Regions from separate parts of the Arthrobacter sp. 01N442 genome, predicted to be linked through region 1. Evidence: riboswitches for the same ligand, from Rfam matches in the RefSeq annotation. Region 1 holds a riboswitch; the other holds the start of a gene.
The links. A riboswitch is a leader RNA that binds a small molecule or an ion and turns the genes downstream of it on or off. The one in region 1 is predicted to bind glycine.

Region 1 (3,410 bases):
GATGATCGACCAGACAAAGATGAAGCAGACCGCGGAAACGGTGGTGACCATTTCAAAGGCCTTGCCGATGTTCTCCCCCGCGTACATGAGCACGACGCCGGCCAGCAGCAGCACGCAGGACAGGAAGAGTGCGTTCTGCGGAACCTTGCGGCGGGACAGGTCGCCGAAGCGTGCCGGCGCGTCACCTTCCTGGGCCAGGCCGTAGACCATGCGCGAGGTGGAGTAGATGCCGGAGTTGGCCGAGGACATCGCCGAGCTGAGGACCACCAGGTTGACGACCGTGGCGGCCGCGCCGAGGCCGGCCAGGGAGAACATGGCGATGAATGGGCTGTGTCCGGCGGCGAACTGGGTCCACGGGATGACGGACATCAGGATGATGAGGGCGCCGACGTAGAAGAGGAGGACGCGCACCGGGATGGAGTTGATGGCGCGGGGCAGGTTCTTCTCCGGGTCCTTGGCCTCTGCCGCCGTCGTGCCCACCAGTTCGATGCCCACGAAAGCGAACACGGCGATCTGGAATCCGGCCACGAAGCCCATGAACTCATTCGGGAAGAAGCCGCCATGGCTCCAGAGGTTGCTGAAGGTTGCCGGTCCGGCCTCGGAGCTGAATCCGCTGAAGATCATGAACAGGCCCACGACGATCAGCGCAGCGATGGCGATGATCTTGATGAGGGCAAACCAGAACTCGGTCTCACCGAACGCCTTCACCGTTGTCAGGTTCAACAGCAGCAGGATCGCAATGGTGACCAGCCCCGGGATCCAGAGGGGCAGTCCCGGCCAGAGTTCCTGGGAGTACCCGGCGATGGCAATGACGTCTGCAATGCCGGTGATCACCCAGCAGAACCAGTAAGTCCACCCGGTGAAGAACCCGGCCCAGGGACCCAATAGATCTGCCGCGAAATCGCTGAACGACTTGTAGTGCAGGTTGGACAGGAGCAGCTCGCCCATGGCCCGCATGACGAAAAACAGCATGAAGCCGATAATCATGTAAACGAAGATCACCGACGGGCCGGCCGCCGAGATGGTCTTGCCCGAGCCCATGAACAGGCCGGTGCCGATGGCGCCGCCGATCGCGATGAGCTGGATGTGCCGGTTGCTGAGCTGCCGCTCAAGGTGCGGGGCTTCGACTGCGGTAGTGGGTGGTCGCTGAATCGTCATGAGGAACTCCATCGTTCAAGTGGCATCGGTGCCACGATGATTCGGGTTCCTCCCCGCTCTGTCTTGGACCTGAGAGTTTCCGCGTTTCCTGCCCCCGCAGGAACCGCTTGCACCTTCGGTGAGCCGGACGCCGTCCGGCTGCTTTCCAGAGTCGCCTCGCCGCGGCGGTACATGGGCCTGAGAGATTCCTGGGGAGGATTTGCTCCTACGGCGCCTGCTGAATGTACCGGCAGGACTCTCCCGCCGCAGATCGTAAGCATGTTGATTTTGTTGTGGTGCGGAAGGCGCAGTGGCGGGGAGATCAACCCCGCTCCACCACCGGCCGCAACCGAATTCCGCGCCTCCGGGAATCCCCGGATCCGCAGAAACACTGGCCATCTGTTCCGTCCGGAACATTGCTTGGCCGATTCAGTGTGGGATGGATCACGCTGGAAAGTCAACCCCGTCGAATTGTTTCGTCGCACGGCGCCATCGTGTTGCCGGGTGCGGGGATTGTGTGTAGCGTGTGAGCCGAATCACCACATTCAAATAAGCCTTTCGAGCCGTGGCGGGAGAGTCCTCCCCGTCATCACCGGGCAGGCGCCGTAGGAGCAAATCCTCCCCAGGAATCTCTCAGGCCCCCGTACCGCCGCGGCGAGGCAACTCTGGAAAGCAGTCAGGCACGTTCCTGGCTCACCGACGGTGCAAGCGGACAAAGGTCTGCGGAATCTCTCAGGTCCAATACAGAGCGGGGAGGAACCCGGTCCCCTCCGGCGCGTTGCGCCGGCCAAACCTTGGAGTTCCTCTTGACGGTTCAATCTCTTCCATCCAACTTCGCCGACCGCCATATCGGCGCGCGCCGCCAGGCCGACGTCGACACCATGCTGAAGGCTGTCGGCTACGACAGCGTTGACGGCCTGGTTGATACCGCCGTTCCCGATTCCATCCGCCAGGATGTTCCCCTGCGATTGACCGATGCCCTCAGCGAGGTGGAGGTCCTGGCCGAGCTGCGCAGGCTGGCATCGAAAAACAAAACCGCCGTGCAGATGATCGGGCAGGGCTACTACGACACGGTGACCCCCGCCGTGATCCGGCGGAACATCCTCGAAGCTCCGGCCTGGTACACCGCCTACACGCCCTACCAGCCGGAAATATCGCAGGGCCGGCTGGAGGCGCTGTTGAACTTCCAGACCATGGTCCAGGATTTGACCGCCCTGCCGGTTGCCAACGCCTCGCTGCTGGACGAAGCCACCGCCGTCGCCGAGGCAGTGCTGCTGATGCGCCGGGCCAATAAGGACAAGGCGGCCCACGACGGCAAGACCGTCATCGACGCCGACTGCCTCCCGCAGACCATCGCGATCGTCAAGGGCCGCGCCGAGGCCCTCGGCTTCGAGGTCGAGGTCGCTGACCTGTCCCACGGCCTGCCCGAGGGCGACATCAACGGCATCGTGCTGCAGCAGCCCGGCGTTTCCGGCCGCGTCTGGGACCAGTCCACGATCATTGCGGACGCGAAGGAGCGCGGCGCCCTCGTCACCGTCGCCGCGGACCTGCTTGCCCTGACCCTGATCACACCTCCCGGTGAGCAGGGCGCCGATATCGCCGTCGGATCCACCCAGCGCTTCGGCGTGCCGCTGTTCTTCGGCGGCCCGCACGCCGCCTACATGGCCGTGCGGGCCGGGATGGAACGCACCCTGCCGGGCCGCATCGTGGGGGTGTCCAAGGACAACGCCGGCGCCCCCGCCTATCGGCTGGCGCTGCAGACCCGCGAGCAGCACATCCGCCGCGAGAAGGCCACGTCCAACATCTGCACCGCGCAGGCCCTGCTGGCGATCGTCTCCTCGTTCTACGCCGTCTACCACGGCCCGGACGGACTGAAAGCGATCGCCGACAACGTCCACAACAACGCCCGGGTCCTCGCCACCGCACTGGAAACGGCGGGCCGCGAACTGCTCAGCGGGTCCTTCTTCGACACCCTGACCGTCCGCGTCCCCGGCAAAGCCCGCAAGGTCATCACCGCCGCGGAAGCCCGCGGCATCAACCTGCGCTTCATCGACCCGGACACAGTTGGCGTGTCGGTCGATGAGACCACGACGCCGGAAGTCCTCTCCGCGGTGGCCGTGGCCTTCGGTGCCGGCCCGGTGAGAGAAGCGAACGGCTTTGAACTGCCGGAAGCGGTGCTGCGCACCTCCGATTACCTGCAGCACCCGGTCTTCAACACGCACCGCTCCGAAACCCAGTTGCTGCGCTACATCCGCCGCCTCTCGGACCGCGAC
Region 2 (3,410 bases), on a different contig from region 1:
GAGGGAGAGCGCGCTGCGACGCTGGACGCCGTAGCCAAGCTGGCCGGCGTTTCCAAGGGGGGACTGCTGTACCACTTCCCGAACAAGGAAGCCATGATCTCGGTGCTGCTGGAGCGCCTGGACCGGCTCCTCGCCGAGGATCTGGCTGCCATGGCCGCAGCCCCGGAGGGAGCGGCCGCGTACTTCATCAGGTCCTCGGTGTGGGCCGACACCCCGCTGGACCGCGTCTTTGTCGCCGCCACCCGCCTGGCCGAAGTGGCCCACGCTGAAACCCTGCGGCGGATGGCCGGGGTGCAGGCGAGCTGGCTGGCCCTCCTTGCCGCCGACGTGGGACCCGCGATGGCCAAGCCCGTGCTCTACATGGGGGACGGGCTGTACTTCAATGCCATGCTGGCGCGGGGGCCCGGCGAGGCGCCGGCCGAGGTGGCCGGCGATGTCGAAAGCCTGCTGGCCGCCGTCGAACGACTCCGCGGCTGATCCGGCCCAAGCCGAGGGGACGCTCCCTCGGGTTTGGCGCTCTTCCGGGGGACGCTCCCTCAGGTGTGGTGCCCTCCCGGGGGACGCTGCCTCAGGTCCGGTGCTCTTCCGGGGGACGCTCCCTCAGGTCTGGTGCCCTTCCGGGGGACGCTCCCTCAGGTCTGGTGCTCTTCCGGGAAACCCTCCCTCACGTCCGGTGCTCTTCCGGGCACGCTCCTTCACGTCCGGTGCCCATCGAGGAAACCCTCCCGCACATCAGGTGAGGGAGCGTTGGGGTGGGTCGTGCCGGAGGTGAGGGAGCGTTGGGGTGGGTCGTGCCGGAGGTGAGGGAGCGTTGGGGTAGGTCGTGCCGGAGGCGAGGGAGCGTCTGGGGGAGCGGAGTTTGCGGACGCGTCTGCGGCGTAGGACAATGGAGGCTGTGACTACGGTCACGAGCAATTGAATATGCCTTTGATCTGCGGCGGGAGAGTTCTGCAAGTAGGTACAAGCAGGCGCCGTAGGAGCAAACCCTCCCCAGGAATCTCTCAGGCCCATGTACCGCCGCGGCAAGGCAACTCTGGAAAGCAGCGAGTGCGCCCCATGGCGTGCTGTGCTCACCGACGGTGCAAGCGGAGCCTCGCGAAAGCGGCTGCGCGGAAACTCTCAGGTCCAATACAGAGCGGGGAGGAACCCGAATCAATGTGGCGTACCCTGCGCCGCCTTAGTTATGGAGTTCCTTGTGACTGTTACCTCAGCCTCCACGTCCTTCGTTGACCGGCATATCGGCGCTCGCCGCCAGGCCGACGTCGACACCATGCTGAAGGCTGTCGGCCACGACACCGTCGACGCCCTGGTGGACACCGCCGTTCCGAAGGACATCCGGCAGGACTCCGACCTGGCGCTCGGCGCCGCCCTGAGCGAAGTGGAAGTTCTCGCCGAACTGCGCCGGATCGCCTCCAAGAACAAGACCGCCGTTCAAATGATCGGCCAGGGCTACTACGACACCGTCACCCCCGCCGTGATCCGCCGGAACATCCTCGAAGCTCCGGCCTGGTACACCGCCTACACCCCCTACCAGCCGGAAATCTCGCAGGGCCGACTGGAGGCCCTGCTGAACTTCCAGACCATGGTCCAGGACCTCGTCGGCCTGCCGATCGCCAACGCCTCGCTGCTGGATGAAGCCACCGCCGTCGCCGAGGCCGTGCTGATGATGCGCCGGGCGAACAAGAACAAGACGGCCCACGACGGGAAGACCGTCCTCGACGCCGACTGCCTCCCGCAGACCATCGCGATCGTCAAGGGCCGCGCCGAGGCCCTTGGCTTCGAGGTCGAGGTCGCGGACCTGTCCAAGGGCCTGCCCGAGGGCGTCATCAACGGCGTCGTGCTGCAGCAGCCCGGTGCCTCCGGCCGCGTTTTCGACCACTCGGCCGTCATTGCGGACGCGAAGGGGCGCGGCGCGCTCGTCACCGTCGCGGCTGACCTGCTGTCCCTGACCCTGATCACCCCTCCCGGTGAGCAGGGAGCCGACATCGCTGTCGGCTCCGCCCAGCGCTTCGGCGTTCCGCTGTTCTTCGGCGGCCCGCACGCCGCGTACATGGCCGTCCAGAAGGGCCTGGAACGCTCCATGCCCGGTCGGCTCGTGGGCGTGTCCAAGGATAACGCCGGCGTCCCCGCCTACCGCTTGGCGCTGCAGACCCGCGAGCAGCACATCCGCCGTGAAAAGGCGACCTCCAACATCTGCACCGCCCAGGCGCTGCTGGCCATCGTCGCCTCGTTCTACGCCGTCTACCACGGCCCGGACGGGCTGAAGGCGATCGCGGAGACCGTTCACGGCCACGCCCGGACCATTGCCGCCTCCCTCAAGGCCGCCGGACTGGACGTGCAGCACGCCTCGTTCTTCGACACCGTGACCGTTTCCGTGCCGGGCAAGGCCGCCGAATTCATCGCCGCCGCTGACGCCAAGGGCATCAACCTGCGCGCCATCGATGCCGACACTGTCGGTATCTCCGCCGATGAAGCCACGACGGCGGCCATCGTCGCCGACGTCGTCGCCGCCTTCGGCGCGTCCGTCGCCGACACTTCTGAAGGCTTCGCCCTGGACTCCGCCGTCGAACGCACCTCGGATTACCTGCAGCACCCGGTCTTCAACACGCACCGTTCCGAGACCCAGCTGCTGCGCTACATCCGCCGCCTCTCGGACCGTGACCTGGCCCTGGACCGGACGATGATTCCGCTGGGGTCGTGCACTATGAAGCTGAACGCCACGGCCGAGATGGAGGCCATCTCCTGGCCGGAATTCGCCTCCATCCACCCGTTCGCACCCGAGTCCCAGACCGCGGGCTGGCGCGAATTGATCGAGGACCTCGAAGCCCAGCTGACCGAGATCACCGGCTACGACCAGGTCTCCATCCAGCCGAACGCCGGGTCCCAGGGCGAGCTGGCCGGGCTCCTCGCGATCCGCGGCTACCACCTCTCCCGAGGGGATAACCAGCGCAATATCTGCCTGATCCCGGCCTCGGCGCACGGCACCAACGCCGCCTCTGCGGTGCTGGCCGGCATGAAGGTCGTCGTCGTGGCCACCGCCTCGGACGGCACGATCGACCACGTGGACCTGCAGGCCAAGATCGAGCTGCACAAGGACGCTCTCTCGGCGATCATGATCACCTACCCGTCGACGCACGGGGTGTACGACGCCGACGTCCGCGAGGTCTGCGACGCCATCCACGCAGCCGGCGGCCAGGTCTACATCGACGGCGCCAACCTCAACGCCCTCGTCGGACTGGCCCAGCCGGGCCAGTTCGGCGGCGACGTCTCGCACCTGAACCTGCACAAGACCTTCTGCATCCCGCACGGCGGCGGCGGACCCGGCGTCGGACCGGTCGCGGCCAAGGCCCACCTGGCCCCGTTCATGCCCGGCAACGCGGCAGACCCGGCCAACGGCGCCGAGGGCACCC

Region 2: another riboswitch for glycine. It lies ahead of gcvP (aminomethyl-transferring glycine dehydrogenase); the one in region 1 lies ahead of gcvP (aminomethyl-transferring glycine dehydrogenase).

What each region holds. Positions count from the first base shown of each region.
Region 1 is NZ_JBFTRD010000001.1:3,402-6,811, reverse strand. Features, by position in the region: gene AC1DNC_RS00025 (amino acid permease) at 1-1,158, opposite strand, end outside; glycine riboswitch at 1,314-1,411, opposite strand; glycine riboswitch at 1,697-1,796, shown strand; gene gcvP (aminomethyl-transferring glycine dehydrogenase) at 1,932-3,410, shown strand, end outside.
Region 2 is NZ_JBFTRD010000009.1:74,043-77,452, forward strand. Features, by position in the region: gene AC1DNC_RS16160 (TetR/AcrR family transcriptional regulator) at 1-477, shown strand, start outside; glycine riboswitch at 929-1,027, shown strand; glycine riboswitch at 1,029-1,144, shown strand; gene gcvP (aminomethyl-transferring glycine dehydrogenase) at 1,184-3,410, shown strand, end outside.